DNA from 2 places in the Chromobacterium sp. genome. Region 2 is predicted to be linked to the other one. Evidence: riboswitches for the same ligand, from Rfam matches in the RefSeq annotation. Region 2 holds a riboswitch; the other holds the start of a gene.
What was found. Region 2 has a riboswitch for glycine ahead of ACE3QM_RS20020 (trimeric intracellular cation channel family protein). Riboswitches for the same ligand answer to the same signal wherever they lie in the genome.
Positions count from the first base shown of each region.

Region 1: it holds a riboswitch for glycine, as region 2 does, so the genes downstream of both, gcvT (glycine cleavage system aminomethyltransferase GcvT) here and ACE3QM_RS20020 (trimeric intracellular cation channel family protein) in region 2, are expected to answer to the same signal.

Region 1 covers NZ_JAYSGF010000014.1:25,252-33,044, forward strand. The annotation lists gene ACE3QM_RS09690 (M15 family metallopeptidase) at 1-321, shown strand, start outside; gene ACE3QM_RS09695 (dihydroxyacetone kinase family protein) at 491-2,173, opposite strand; glycine riboswitch at 2,418-2,508, shown strand; glycine riboswitch at 2,523-2,620, shown strand; gene gcvT (glycine cleavage system aminomethyltransferase GcvT) at 2,662-3,750, shown strand; gene gcvH (glycine cleavage system protein GcvH) at 3,820-4,206, shown strand; gene gcvP (aminomethyl-transferring glycine dehydrogenase) at 4,331-7,183, shown strand; gene ACE3QM_RS09715 (EAL domain-containing protein) at 7,398-7,793, shown strand, end outside.
Region 2 covers NZ_JAYSGF010000049.1:1,213-9,005, forward strand. The annotation lists gene ACE3QM_RS20005 (APC family permease) at 1-776, opposite strand, end outside; gene ACE3QM_RS20010 (aldehyde dehydrogenase) at 821-2,320, opposite strand; gene ACE3QM_RS20015 (LuxR C-terminal-related transcriptional regulator) at 2,486-3,271, shown strand; gene ACE3QM_RS20020 (trimeric intracellular cation channel family protein) at 3,301-4,035, opposite strand; glycine riboswitch at 4,235-4,447, opposite strand; glycine riboswitch at 4,449-4,535, opposite strand; gene ACE3QM_RS20025 (DUF3141 domain-containing protein) at 4,671-7,154, opposite strand; gene ACE3QM_RS20030 (LysR substrate-binding domain-containing protein) at 7,304-7,793, opposite strand, start outside.

The sequences.
Region 1 (7,793 bases), on a different contig from region 2:
GATCTGGCCATCTGCCGGCTGGACACGGGTGAGATGTGCGATTTCGGCACCGGTTTCGACGCGGCGGAGCCGGCGTCGCGCAGCGATTTCTTCGAGGCGGAGCCGGATCCGGTACATGGTTTCTCGTCTGAGCGCTGGCTGAGAGTGCGCCACAACCGCCGCGTGTTGTTCAATTTGTTGAAGCAGGCCGGCTTCAGCAATTACCGCGAGGAATGGTGGCACTACGATCTGGGCGACTGCTTGTGGGCGCAGGCGGTGGGCAGGGACTGGATCTATCCGTCGATGGAAGCGGAAGCGGCGGCGCTGCTCAAGCACGCTTGATTGACGCGGGCCGCCGCGCCCAGGAGAGCGCGGCGGTCCGCATCGGACTTAGGATCTGCTGCGCGTCGGCGATACGGCGTTGAAAACACTCATTACCGTTTGTACGTTCCGCTTTGTCGCTCGTTTTCGCCTTGTCTCGCTCTTGCTCGCGAGACTTTGAACCGGCTTCTTAGCCGGCCAAGACTTTCAGCCAGACCAGCGCGGCGCTGGCGCCGGCATCGGGCACGCCCAGCGTCCGCTCGCCCAGGTAACTGGCGCGGCCCAGGCGCGGCCGCATCGCGGCGGTGGCGGCGCAGCCATGCTCAGCCGCCTCCAGCGCCGCGCGCCAGGCCTCGGCGGGGGGATGGCCGGCCTCCAGAGCGGTGCTGAACGCATCGGCGGCTGGCGACAAGGCGTCCAGCATGGTGCGGTCGCCCACTTGCGCGCCGCCCAGTTCCGCGATGGCGGCAACGCCGTCCTTGAAGGCCGCGGCCCAGTCGCGTGCTCCGGGCGCCGGCACCGTTTCCAGTCGTCGCGCCGCGCGCAGCAAGGCCGTGGAGTAGAACGGACCGGAACTACCGGCTATCGCCTGGCGCAAGGCCTGGCCCACCGCGCGCAAGGCGATGTCGGGCGCGCTCCAGGCCGCGTCGGGCAAGGCGCGGATCGACGCGGCGCCGCGTTGCATGCTGATGCCCAGGTCGCCATCGCCGCAGGCCGCATCCAGTTCGGTGAGCAGGGGTTCGGCGGCATCCAGCGCGGCGGCGGCGGCCAAGGCGGCGCGGCGCAAGCCGGGCAGGGCTGGCCCTTGCGGCGGTGCTTCGGCGGCGCTGGCTGCCGTCGCGCGCAGCTGGCGTTGCGCAGGGATGCGGCCGGCGCCGGGCCAGGCCGGCGCCAGGGTGGCTTGGTCCAGCCAGCTCAAACGCTGATCATCCAGCGCCAGCAGCGATAGCGAGCAGCCAGGCATTTCCAGCGCGGTCATGAAGTTGCCGCTCCAAGCGCGCTCCACCAGGAGGCCGCGCAGACGCAGATGAGCCAGCGCCGCGCGGGCGACGATGGCGAGCTCCATCGGCGGCGTGCCGCCCAGGCCGTTGACCAGCAGCGCCACCCGCTGTCCCGGGAGCCAGCCGCGGTCTTGCAGGATGGCGTCCAGCAAGGTTGCGCACAAATCGGCGGCCGATGGCGTCGCCACGCGCCGCACGCCGGCCTCGCCGTGTATGCCCAGGCCCAGTTCCGCCTCTCCGCTGTCCAGTTGAAAGCCGGGGCGGCCGGTGGCCGGCACGGTGCAGGCGCCCAGGCCCACGCCCATGGTGGCCACCTGTTCCGCCGCCTGCCGCGCGGCGGCGGCGACCTCGGCCAGATCGGCGCCGGCCGCCGCCGCCGCGCCGGCGATCTTGTGCACCAGCACCGTGCCGGCGATGCCGCGTCGGCGCGCCGGTTCCACCGTGTCGCGCAGCGCCACGTCATCGGCCACCACCACGCTGTCCACCGCGATGCCCTCGGCGCGGGCCAGCTCCGCCGCCAGGCCGAAGTTGAGCCGATCGCCGGTGTAGTTCTTGATGATCAGCAGCACGCCCTTGGGGCCGGCGACGGCGCGGATCGCCGCCAGCACGGTGTCGACGCTGGGCGAGGTGAACACATCGCCCACCGCGGCGGCGTCCAGCATGCCGTGGCCGATATAGCCGGCGTGAGCCGGCTCATGGCCGCTGCCGCCGCCGGAAATGAGCGCCACCTTGTCGCGCAGGCCGCCGATCGGGAAGTCCGCCCGCAGCAGCACGTTTTCTTCCTCCAGCAGCGCCAGGCCGGGCAGAGTGTCGGCCAGGCCTTCCAGCATTTCCCGCGCCACCTGACGTGGGTCGTTGATCAGTTTTCGCATCGTGGTTTCCTTTCCATTCCGGGTAGCGGTGTTGGTTCGATAAGATGGATGTCATCTTACGTCCTGCGTGAGTTTCATGGTGGCGCTGTCGATTTTGTGATCAATAATGAAAATAATATGTTCGAAATCGGTATTAAACGAAGCTATTGATGTTCAGTGTTTTGCGATTAAGAACATTTCAAGTCCTTGTTTAAGCTGAAGATAAACACGGCTTGCCAAGCCCTGGCACAGCAACCATAATCTGGCACGTCATGCAGGAGAGAGTGGCCGCCGCGCCACCGCCGAAGGCGCAAGCGCACCCGCAATCGCTCAGGCAAAAGGACTGCATCATCGAGCTGGCCGCAGCCAGCTTGCCGAATCTGGAGAGCGGCATCCAACGGATGCCCACCGAAGGGGCTAACGGCCGCAAGGCCGGAAAATCTCAGGTGCAGGGACAGAGGGGTGTAGGGAATAGAGCAACACTACACGCTTTTGCTAAGGATGCACCGATGACGGCCCTGAAACGCACCCCCCTATTTGATGCCCATGTCGCCGCTGGCGCCAAGATCGTCGACTTCGCCGGCTGGGAAATGCCCATTCACTACGGCTCCCAGCTCAAAGAGCACGAGATCGTGCGCAGCGACGCCGGCATGTTCGACGTGTCCCACATGACGGTGCTGGACATCAGCGGCCCGGACGCCAAGGCCTGGCTGCAGCGCTTGATCGCCAACGATGTGGCCAAGCTCGGCTTCGAGGGCAAGGCTCTGTATTCCGGCATGCTCACTCCCGAAGGCACCGTGGTCGACGACCTGATCGTCTACCTGACCTCCTATGGTTACCGCATGGTGATCAACGCCGGTACCACCGACAAGGATCTGGCCTGGATGGCGCGCCACAAGGGCGACTTCAATGTAGAGATCAAGCCGCGTCGCGACCTGGCCATCCTGGCGGTGCAAGGCCCGCAGGCGATCGCCAAGGTCTGCGCGGTCAAGCCCGAGCTGGCCGCCGTCATCCAAGCTTTGAAACCGTTCCAGGGTCAGCCCGTCGGCGACTGGTTCTATGCCCGCACCGGCTACACCGGCGAAGACGGCCTGGAAGTGATGCTGCCAGGTGACGAAGCCGCGGCCTTCTTCCAGCAACTGCAAGCCGCCGGCGTGGCGCCGATAGGCCTGGGCGCGCGCGACACCCTGCGCCTGGAGGCCGGCATGAATCTCTACGGCCACGATATGGATGAAACCGTTTCTCCGCTGGAAGCCGGCATGGCTTGGACCATCGCCTGGGAGCCGGCCGAGCGCGACTTCATCGGCCGCAAGGCGCTGGAAGCGCAGAAGGCGGCCGGCGTGCAGAGCAAGCAGGTCGGCCTGGTGCTGGAGGGGCGCGGCGTGTTGCGCGAAGGCCTGAAAGTGGTGGTGGAAGGCGTCGGTGAAGGCGTGATCACCAGCGGCACTTTCTCGCCCACCCTCAAGCATTCGATCGCCATCGCGCGGGTGCCGGCCGGCATCGGCGACAAGGCGCTGGTGGACCTGCGCGGCACGCTGACCGAGGTGCGCGTCGTCAAAATGCCGTTCGTGCGCAATGGCAAGAAAGTTTTCGCCTGAGCCGACAGGCCGGGCTGGCCGCGCAGCGGCCGACGAATATCGTTGACACGGATTTGATTGGAGACACTCATGAGCAATATCCCCGCCGAACTCAAATATGTTGAAAGCCACGAATGGCTGCGTCTGGAAGCCGACGGCTCCGTGACCGTGGGCATTACCGAGCACGCGCAAGAACTGCTGGGCGACATCGTTTTCGTCGAACTGCCGAAAGTGGGCGCCAAGCTCGCCAAGGAAGAGCAGGCCGGCGTGGTGGAATCGGTGAAGGCCGCTTCCGATATCTACTGTCCGGTTGCCGGCGAGGTGCTGGCCATCAACGAAGAGCTGGAAGCCGAACCGGAACTGGCCAATAGCGAGCCTTACGGCGCCGGCTGGTTCTTCAAGATCAAGCCGGCCAATCCGGCGGATCTGGACGCGCTGATGGATGCAGCGGCCTACTCCAAGGAAATCGGCGCCTGATAGCCGCAGCAAGCCCCGCAGTCGCCGCGCGACGCGGGGTTTTTTCATGGTTTCACCGCTTGCGTCCCGTTGCCGCCGCGCCATTCAGGCGCGGTGCGCGCGGCCAAGACAAAAGGCTTGATTTATGTCGCTCTCCGAACTTTTCAATCGCAAGGAATTCATCGCCCGCCACATCGGTCCGTCCGACGCCGAACGCAGCGAGATGATGGCCGTGGTCGGCGTCGCGTCCATCGACGAACTGGTGGCGCAGACGCTGCCGGCCGACATTCGTCTGAACCGCAAGCTGGAACTGCCGGATCCGATGCCGGAAGCCGAGGCGCTGGCCGCGTTGAAGGCCGTCGCCGCCAAGAACGTGGTCAACAAATCCTTCATCGGCCAGGGCTATTACCCGGTGCTGACCCCGACGGTGATCCTGCGCAATCTGCTGGAAAACCCGGGCTGGTACACCGCTTACACCCCGTACCAGGCCGAGATCGCCCAGGGGCGCCTGGAAGCGCTGCTGAACTTCCAGCAAATGGTGATAGACCTGACCGGCCTGGAGCTGGCCAACGCCTCCTTGCTGGACGAGGCCACTGCCGCCGCCGAGGCGATGGCGATGGCGCGCCGCGTGTCCAAGGCCAAGTCCGGCCAGTTCTTCGTCGACAGCCGGGTGCTGCCGCAAACCCTGGATGTGATGCGGACTCGCGCCAAGTACTTCGGTTTCGAGCTGGTGCTGGGCCATCCGGAGGAGGCCGGCAACGGTGAATACTTCGGCGCGCTGTTCCAATATCCGGGCGAAGCCGGCGATCTTATCGATCTGACCCCGCATATCGCCGCGGTCAAGGCCAAGGGCGCGGTGGCGGTGGTGGCAGCCGACATCATGGCGCTGGTGGCGTTGAAATCGCCGGGCGAGATGGGGGCGGACGTGGCCATCGGCAATACCCAGCGTTTTGGCGTGCCCATGGGCTTCGGCGGCCCGCACGCCGCCTACTTCGCGTTCAAGGACGAGATGAAGCGCTCGGCGCCGGGCCGCATCATCGGCGTGTCGGTGGACGCCAAGGGCAAGACCGCGCTGCGCATGGCGCTGCAGACTCGAGAGCAGCATATCCGCCGCGAGAAGGCCAACTCCAATATCTGCACCAGCCAGGTGCTGCTGGCCAATATCGCCGGCATGTATGCGGTGTACCACGGTCCGGAGGGCGTCAAGCGCATCGCCGCCCGCATCCACCGCTTGGCAGCCATCTTCGCGCACGCGGTCAAGACCGCCGGCGGCAAGCTGGTGTTCGACCGCTTCTTCGACACGGTGCAGGTTGAACTGCCCAAGGCCGATGCCGTGTATCAGGCGGCGCTGGCCGCCGGCTACAATCTGCGCCGCGCCGGCGGCAATGTGCTGGGCGTCGCCTTCCACGAGGCGGCCAGCGAGGCCGACCTGGCTCGCCTGATCGAGCTGTTCACCGGCAAGAGCGCCGATATCGCCGCGCTCGACGCCGCCGCGGCCGATGCGATCCCGGCCGGGCTGAAGCGCGAATCCGCCTTCATGAGCCACCCAGTGTTCAACACCCACCATAGCGAGCACGAGATGCTGCGCTATATGAAGAAGCTGGAAAGCCGCGACCTGGCGATGAATCACTCGATGATCTCGCTGGGCAGCTGCACCATGAAGCTGAACGCCACCAGCGAGATGATCCCGATCACCTGGCCGGAATTCGCCAATATGCATCCGTTCGCGCCGCGCGAACAGACGGTGGGTTATCTGGAAATGATCGCCGGCCTGGAAACGCAGCTGCGCGCGATCACCGGTTTCGACATCATTTCGATGCAGCCCAACTCCGGCGCCCAGGGCGAATACGCCGGCCTGCTGGCGATCAGCCGTTATCATGAGTCGCGCGGCGACAGCCAGCGCAATATCTGCCTGATTCCGCGCTCAGCCCACGGCACCAATCCGGCCACCGCGCAGATGATGAATATGCAGGTGGTGGTGGTGGATTGCGACGAGGCCGGCAACGTCGATGTCGCCGACCTGAAGGCCAAGGCCGAGCAGCATTCGGCACAGCTGGCGGCGCTGATGATCACCTACCCGTCCACCCATGGCGTGTTCGAGCAGCCTATCCGTGAAATCTGCGAGATCATCCATCAGCACGGCGGCCAGGTGTATATGGACGGCGCCAACCTCAACGCCCAGGTGGGCCTGTGCCGTCCGGCCGACATCGGCGCCGACGTGTCGCACATGAACCTGCACAAGACCTTCTGCATCCCGCATGGCGGCGGCGGTCCGGGCATGGGGCCGATCGGTCTGAAAGCGCACCTGGCTCCGTTCATCGCCAACCACGTGGTGGCGTCGGTGCCCACCGCCCAGCCGGGCCAGACCGCGGTATCGGCCGCGCCGTTCGGCTCCGCTTCCATCCTGCCGATCTCCTATATGTACATCGCGATGATGGGCGCGGAAGGCATGAAGCAGGCCACCGAGAATGCCTTGCTGTCCGCCAACTACGTGGCGACCAGGCTGTCCGAGCATTTCCCGGTGCTGTACACCGGCGCCAATGGCCGCGTCGCTCACGAATGCATCATCGATCTGCGCCCGCTCAAGGCCGCCAGCGGCGTGACCGAGGTGGACGTGGCCAAGCGATTGATGGACTACGGTTTCCACGCGCCGACGATGAGCTTCCCGGTGCCGGGCACGCTGATGATAGAGCCGACCGAGTCCGAGCCCAAGGCGGAACTGGACCGCTTCATCGCGGCGATGGCGGCCATCCGTCAGGAAATCGAGCAAGTGCAGAATGGCGCGTGGCCGGCGGACAATAATCCGCTGTGCAATGCGCCGCACAGCAAGGCCGATATCGCCGGCGACTGGGAGCGTCCGTATAGCCGTGAAACCGGCCTGTTCCCGCTGCCCTATGTGCTGGAAAACAAGTTCTGGCCCAGCGTCAATCGCATCGATGACGTTTATGGCGACCGTAATCTGGTGTGCAGCTGCCCGTCGACTGACAGCTACGCCTGATCAGCACAGCCCTTACGCGCAACCCCGGCCATGGCCGGGGTTTTTTTGCGCGTTGCGGTATGGAGCCAGCGCTGGAGTTGAGCGGATATACGGCTATCATATTTAATGGAGCGATATGATGGCAGCGTCGCTGCCCGTGCTCCGCGAAACCGATCAAAATGAGGCTGCGTTGGCGTTGAATGCGCAGGCTGCGATTGCCGCCCCGGATTTTCAGATGCTGTTCGAACAGGCGCCCAGCTTGTATTTGGTGCTGGACGTCGATTTCAACGTGCTAGCCGCCAGCGACGTCTATCTGCAGACGACGTTGACCCGGCGCGAGTCCATTCTTGGGCGCAATCTGTTCGATATCTTCCCGGTCAACCCCGACGAACCGGAAGGCGAAGGTTCGCGCAATCTGCGCATTTCCCTGCAACGCGTGTTGGCGACCGGGCAGGAAGACAGCATGGCAATGCAGAAATACGATATTCCCAGGGAGGACGGCAGTTTTGAAGAGCGTTATTGGAGCCCGACGAACTGGCCGGTGAAGCGTGCCGACGGCAGCGTGGCCTGCATCATGCACAGCGTGCAGGATGTCAGCGAGTTTGTGCGGCTGCGCGGCCTGCAAGCGCAG
Region 2 (7,793 bases):
AGGTAGAGCGCGCCCATGCAGTAGAGGGCGATGGTGATGAAGATCACGCTGAGGCCCAACATCATCGCCAGCGGGATATCGCGTTGCGGGCGGCGGCTTTCCTCCACCAGCGGGCAGGTGAATTCCGCGCCGACAAAGCCCCAGATCGCCAGCGCTCCCAGCGTCAGCACGCCGGCACCCAGCGGGTTCCAGTCGCTATTGGCGGCCTGGGCCAGCGCCGGCGGGCCGCCGCCGCTCAGCGCGGTGCTGCCCAGCGCCAGCAGCGCGACGATCATCACCAGGGCCAGCGCCGATTGCAGGCGGGCGAACACATCAATGCCCAGCAGATTGAGCAGGGTGAAGATCAGCAGCACGCCGTAGGCGACGCCGTTGAGGGGAAAGACGCCGGGATAGACCTGGTTGACGATGCGGTCGAGCAGCAGGAGCTCGGCCGACAGCGCGAACATCGCCACCACCACATAGCCGGAAAAGGTGGCCAGGATGGCGGGGAACTGGCCCAGGGCCACCTCGGTGTAGCTGCTGAGGCTGCCGGCGCGGGGAATCATCAGCGCCAGCTCGGAGAAGGATACGGCGTAGCAGAGCGCCAGCAGGAACGCCAGGCTCAGCGGGATCAGAAAGCCGATGCCGGCCATGCCGGCGCCTTGCAGCATCAGCACCATCACGCCTTGGGATACGACGAGGCCGATGGCGACGGCGAGCAGCGGGGCGAGGCCCAGGCTGGCGCGAAAAGGGGCGGGGGCCGGCGGTGGAGCAAGGTGGGCTTGCGGTGTGCGCATGGTGTGTCTCCTACTATCTTATTGTGCCGACTGCGGGACGGCGCTTATTCGTCTTGCCATTGCACCCAGGTGGTTTTGAGGTGGGTGTAGTGGTCGATGGCGTGCAGTGACAGGTCGCGGCCAAAGCCGGACTGTTTGCAGCCGCCAAACGGCAGGCCGGGGTCCAGCGCGTCCACGGTGTTGACCGAGACGGTGCCGGCGCGTAGCCGGCGCGCCACGCGGTGGGCGCGCGACAGGTCCCGGGTCCACACCGAGGCGGCCAAGCCGTAGGGGCTGTCGTTGGCGATGGCCACGGCCTCGGCTTCGCTGTCGAAGGGCATCACCGCCAACACCGGGCCGAAGACTTCCTCGCGCGCCAGCGCCATGTCCGGGCGGACATCGGTGAAGATGGTGGGGCGGATGTAGCAGTCGCCGCCGTCCAGGCTGAAGCGCTCGCCGCCGCACAGCAGGCGGGCGCCTTGGCGGCGGGCTTGGTCGATGTGGGCCATGATGCGCTCCGCCTGGCGGGCGTCGACGATGCAGCCGCTGCGGGTGGCCGGGTCCAGCGGGTTGCCCGGTTGCAGCGCGGCCGCCTCGCGCAGCAGGCGTTCCAGGAAGACGTCTTGAATGGAGCGTTGCAGCAAGAGCCGCGAGTTGGCCGAGCACACCTGGCCCTGATTGAAGAAAACGCCGAAGGCGGCGCGCCGGGCGGCGGCGTCCAGGTCGCAGTCGTCGAACACCAGATTGGGGCTTTTGCCGCCGCACTCCAGCGCCACTCTTTTCATATTGGAGTCCGCCGCGTAGCGCAGAAAGGCTTTGCCCACTTCGCTGGAGCCGGTGAAGCTCAGGCAATCCACGTCCGGGTGCAGGCCCAGCGGCCGCCCCACCTCGTCGCCATAGCCCGGCAAGACGTTGAGCACGCCGTCCGGCAGGCCGGCCTCCTGGGCCAGTTGGGCCAGGCGCAAGGCCGACAGCGGGGATTGCTCGGCCGGCTTCAGGATCACGCTATTGCCGGCCATCAGCGCCGGCGCCAGCTTCCACGCGGCCATGTCCAGCGGGAAATTCCACGGGATCACCGCCGCCGCCACGCCCAGCGGTTCCCGGGTGATCAGGGCCAGCGCGTCGTCGGCGCCGGGGGCAGCCTCGCCGTACAGCTTGTCGGCGGCTTCGGCGTACCAGTCGAACACGCCGGCGGCGCCCGGCACATCGATATGGAGCGCATCGGCAATGGGCTTGCCGATGTCCAGGCAGTCCAGCTGCGCCAGTTCGTCGCCATGCCGGCGGATCAGCACCGCCAGTTTTTGCAGCACGGTCTTGCGCTGGCGCGGGTGACAGCGCGACCAGACGCCGGATTCGAAGCTGGCGCGGGCGGCCCGCGCCGCCCGTTCGACATCGGCCTCGCCGCAGCGGGCGATCTCGGCCAGGGGCCGGCCATGGATGGGGCTGATGTCGGTGAAGGTGCGCTGGTCGGCGGCGGGCACGAAGCGGCCGTTGATGAAGGCGAGGCAAGGCGGGCGCAAATCGGCGGCGCAGCCTTGCCAGTAGGACAGATCCTGCGTGGGCATGGCGATCACTCCTGTTCAGGCTGCGCGACGGGGTGGGGGAAGCGCTCACATCACGGCTGGTCTTGTCGCGCAGGCTGGAGCCATACTAGTCAGTCCCCTTGGCGGCGGACATCACGCGAAAGCGTTAGAGCGGAAGGCGGGACTAACCTGATCGGGGTAGCTGGCATGCAGCTGAATGTGGCGGATCTGGTGTTTCACCAGCAATTGGGGCGTTTGTTGGATGGCGTCGACAACGCGGCCTTTTGGCAAGGGTTGGCAGCGTTTCTACGGGAACGCCTGAGTTTCGATACCTGGGTGGCGGTGCTGTTTCGCCAGGAGGCGCCGCCGTGGGTGCTGGCCGATCACGCGGCCAATTACGCCGCCGACGATTTGTTCGCCGACTACCGGCGCGGCCTGTATCTGCTGGACCCGTTTTACGGTTTTGCGCTGAAGCGCCCGGCCGCCGGCGTGTACCGGCTGGACGAGGTGGCGCCGGACCGTTTCCGGGAGACGGAGTACTTCCGCCGTTACTTTTCGCGCAATGTGGTGGCGGATGAAATCCAGTTTCTGCAAGTGTTGCCGGAGGGCGTGCTGTCTCTGTCGCTGGGCAGCAAACGCCGCTTCAGCGAGCAGGAACTGGGCGTTTGCAATCTGTTCGCCCCCTGGCTATTGCCCTTGTCGCGGCTGGCCGCGCGTATGGACGAAGGGCTGCGCCAGCCGGCGGCTAACGCGGGCAGGCAGAGCCGCCGGCAGCTGGAGGAGGCGCTGCGTGCGCAGGGCTCCTCGCCGTTGACCAAGCGGGAGGTGGAGGTGGCGCTGCTGATACTCGGCGGCCACTCCACCAAGGGCGTGGCGCGAGAGTTGGCTATTTCGCTGGAAACCGCCAAGGTACACCGCCGCCATCTGTACGCCAAGCTGGGCGTGTCCAGTCAGGCGGCCTTGTTCCTGCTGCTGGCGGGGATTCAAGCCTGATGCCGACAGCGGTAAACAGATGCGCTTAGTTAGTGCAGATCGTGCCGGTACATGAAGACTGGCAGCCGCCATTCGCGCCAGATGGCGGCCAGGCGGATGGTGAGGCCGACGGCGAAGCTGGCCAGCACGTTGAGATCATGCGGCACGCCCAGTTTGATCAGGCCCAGGTAGAGCAGGGCCACGGCGAAGGAGACGCTGGCATACAGTTCCTGGCGGAACACTACCGGCACGCGGTTGCACAGCACGTCGCGCAGGATGCCGCCGGCAATGCCGGTGATCATGCCGGCCATCACCACCACCACCGGGTGGTAGCCCATGGATTGGGCCACGCCGCAGCCTATGATGGTGAAGGCGATCAGGCCCAGCGCGTCCAGCACCAGGAACACGCGGCTCAGGCGTTTCATATAGCGGGCCACCAGCACGGCGGCCAGGCCGCCGGCAATCACCAGGCCGACGTATTCCGGGTGCTGGGTCCAGCCTATCGGGTAGCGGCCCAGCACGATGTCGCGCACGGTGCCGCCGCCCAGGGCGGTGAGGAAGGCGATGACGGTAACGCCGAAGATGTCCATATTGCGGCGGCCGGCCGCGAGCGCGCCAGTCATCGCTTCCGCGGTGATGGCGATCAGGTAGATCAGGGTAAGCATGTAGTCGCAGTGGTCAAACAGGCTGGCGCCGAGATGCGCGGCGAAGCCGGGTGGGAAAAGGGGTTGGCAATGGGCGGGCCATGCCAGGTGGCGCACAGCCTGGGCAAGAGTTTCGAACACGGGTTTTCCTTGAGAGCTGGTGCACGATCTGCTGCGCTGCGACGATACGGCGTTGAAAACATCTTCGAAATGCTCATGTACCACTTGTACATTCCGCTTTCTCAGCTGTTTTCGCCTTGTCTCGTCCTTGCTCGCGAGATCGTGAGCACGTTCTGAGCACGGCCGACGGGCCGCGCATGGGCGCGACGCTGCCGGCATTGCCTCTCCCCTTGTCCTTTTACCTGAGAGTTAGATGACGGGCACGGCCTGTGTGCGGGCCTTGCCGGATGTCACTTGCCCCTTCGGTGGGCGGCTAAGGGCCGGTCACGTAATCTGGCGAGCAGGCAGCGAAGCCAAGCGGTTTTGACGCGCTGTCGCTGAAGCGTAGCAGATGATGAACGGGCGCTTAGGGCCTCTCTCCAATCGGCTGATATCCATGGGCTGCGGTACTGTTGCCTGAGCGATTATGGGAGTTTGCGTCTTCGGCGGGGGCGTTAGCCCCTCTCTCCCGCAGCAGATAAGGATATTAGCGTTTGCTGTATTGTTCAGTCAACGACTGTACCGATGGGCGGCAGCAAAAATGTTGCAGTGCGCCATCGGGATGAAAAATGCCCGGACGGCGTTAACCGTCCGGGCATTTGGACGCTTGGCGGTGCTCAGTTGCCCGGTGTTTTGGGTTTGCTGGCGCCGTTGCCGGCGGCGGGTTTGCGTGTGGCCGGGGTTTTGGCGGCGGGCGCTTTGGCGGTTTTGACCGTGGCGGGCTTGCCAGCCGCGGCTTTGCTGACCGCGGGCTTGGCCGCCGGAGCGGGTTTGGCGGCGGTGTCGGTCTTGGCCGTGGGTTTGGCTGGCGCTTTGACGGCTGCCTTGCGTGGCGCGGCGGCTTTCTTGGCGGGCGCGCTGGCCTTGGCAGTGGGGGCCGGAGCGGCCACGGCTGTTGCCACAGGGGGCTCGGCGGGCGGCAGGATGGCCGGCGCCGGGGCGTGGACGTCCAGTTGCAGCATGTGGGCCACTTGGTCCAGCCGTTGTTGTTGTTCCGGGACGATGTCGCCGCTGAGCGCCAGCAGTTCGCGCGCCAGTTGCCAGGCCTGACGGCGCAGGTGTTCTTGCGGCAGCAGCTTGGGCAGGCCGGCCAGCGCGCGGGCTTCGTCCAGCCGCACCAGGAAGACTTGCTTGCGGGCGATGTCTTTCAGCTGCATCAGGGTCATCGGGTATTCATGGCGGATGTCGCGCATGATGCGGCGGATGGCGTTGAACGGGCGCTCGTCTATGATGCCGCGGCCAATCGCCACGTAGATGAGCAGGCGCACGAAGCCATCGGCCAGGGTGCCGCTTTCGTAGGCGGGGTCCAGTACTTGGCGCTTGAGCTGCAGGCGTTCCTGCTTGTCCCAGCTGTCACAGCGGGCGGCGCGGGTTTCGCGCGCGGGCTGGACGCCCACGACGGAGGCGAGCCACGGCGATTCGTACACGGCCTTGAAGCAGTGTTCGGTGGCGGCGTCGCGCAGGTCGCGGTAGTGGTTGAGGCCTTGCTCCATCCAGCCGGACCATTGCTCCTGCAACTGCCACAGCGGGTTGTCCGCGCTCACCGGCTGGCGGTGGGCGCGCACGTATTCGGCAGCGGGCTTGAGCCAGCTTAGCCAGGGGTTGAGCGGGGAGATCAGCGTGCGTTCCAGCCGCGCTGGGTTGAGCTGGCGCAGCAATTGGGCGCTGGCTTCGTTGCTGAGGGTTTGCAGCGCGGGGGAGACGAAGCGGTCGTACACGCCTTGGTTGATTTCGGAGACGCGGCGCACCACTTCGAAGGCGCGCTCGTCTTCGCGGCCGTCGTCCAGCGCGAGGATGTCGGCCACTTCGCGCGCTTCGAAACGGATGATGTAGCGGCCCTGGATGTATTCCTGGCCGGGGGTGTTGGGCGCCACGTCCTCAATGACGGCTTCGTAGAGGCCGGGGGCCAGCACGTCGATCAGGTCCAGCGCGCTGGCGAATTCGCTGTGTTCGCGGTTGGCGATGCCGGCGGAGACGAAGATGCCCAGGTGGCCCACTTTGTTGTGCAGGCAGTAGATGATGGTTTGTTCGTTGTCGCGGATGTCGTCGGCGCTGGCGTACAGGTCCGGTATCCAGTTCAGCGCTTGTTGCGGCGGGGTGATGTTGTCGCCCCAGGAGGCGAACACGATGATGGGGGAGCGGATGTTGCGCATGTCCACGCGGTGCTGGTCGCTGCTGACGATCTTGCCTTCCACCAGGTGGTTGCCCACGAAGAGCTGCTGGGAGATCCATTCCATCTCCTGCTTGTTCAGCAGGTAGTGGCCGCCCCACCAGCGTTCGAAGCCCAGGTAGCGTTCGCGTTCGGTGTCCACCTTGGCGTACAGATTGTAGGGCTTCTTCCACAGGGTGTTGGCCGGGTCCAGTTTTTCGAAGTTGTTGACCAGGTGGGCGCCGTCGAATTTGCCGTTGCCCAGATCGCCGGCCAGCGAGGCGGTCCAGGTGCCGCCCAGCATGCCGCCGGAGTAGCGCATCGGGTTTTTGCCGGCCACGCCGGCCCAGTAGGACAGTGGGGTGCCGGCCAGCAGGATGGGGCCGAACAGTTCCGGCGCGGCGGAGGCGAGCATGGCCAGCGCCCAGCCGCCCTGGCAGTTGCCGATGACGAAGGGCTTGCCGTCGCTGTCCGGGTGCAGTTCGTTGACCTTGCTGAGGAAGACGTATTCGGCGCGGCTGACGCTTTCTATGGTCTGGCTGGGCACCGGTTGCGGGAAGAACATGATGAAGTAGCAGGGGTGGCCCTGCTGCAGCGCGATGCCGATTTCGCTGTCCATCTTGAAGCCGCCGATGCCGGGGCCGTGGCCGGCGCGCGGGTCTATCACCACGAAGGGGCGCAGCGCCGGGTTGGTGGTTGGACAGCCGGCCGGCGGCAGGATGGCGGTGAGCGCGTAGTTGGCCGGGTCCGGCAGGGTGCGGCCGTCCAGGATGATTTTGTAGTCGAACACCAGTACCGGCGGTTTGCCGCTTTGCACGTGCCGCAGGTAGTCGGCGCCGCGGTCATGCTGCACGTCCCAGTAGAGGATGGAACGCTCCCAGGCGTCGCGCCAGTAGCTGGCGACGGGGTTGGAGGAGAGGAGTTTTGACCAGACAGCTGTTTGCGACCACATACGGCACCTCTTTGCTTGGTATGACGGATAGCTGCCTACTCTACCTGGCTTTTGTTGCATTGCAATAGCTAGTGGTCGGAGCTCGGCGCGCGGAGGCGTCTAGCGTCGGTTGTTTGCAACAGGCCTGGCTGTTGGTTGAGGCCAGCCGCTCAGCTTGTGAGCAGGTAGACCGGGTGGTCCGGCGGGATCAGCTCGGTGGTGAGGAAGTCGATGAAGGCGCGCACCGCCGGCAGCAGGCCGCGGCGGGTGGGAAAGGCGGCGTGCAGAATGCCCCAGGGGATGTCGTAGTCCGGCAGCAGCCGCACCAGTTGGCCGGATTGCAGCGCTTCGTGGCAGACCAGCACCGGCAGCGCGGCCACGCCCAGGCCGGCGATGGCGGCGTCGCGCAGCACGACGAGGTCATCGGTCATCAGCCGGGGGCTGTCTATTTGTATGGTGTAGGCATGGCCGGCCTGGTCCAGCAGCGCCCATTGGCCACGGCCGTCCGGGCGGCTCATGGTCAGCGCCGGCCAGCCGGCCATGTCGGCTGGGCTCTTGGGCGCCGGGCGTTCGGCCAGCAGCGCCGGGCTGGCCACCAGCGAGGTCTGGGTGGTGGCCAGCCGCCGCACCACCAGGTTGGCGCTGTCTTCTATCACGTTG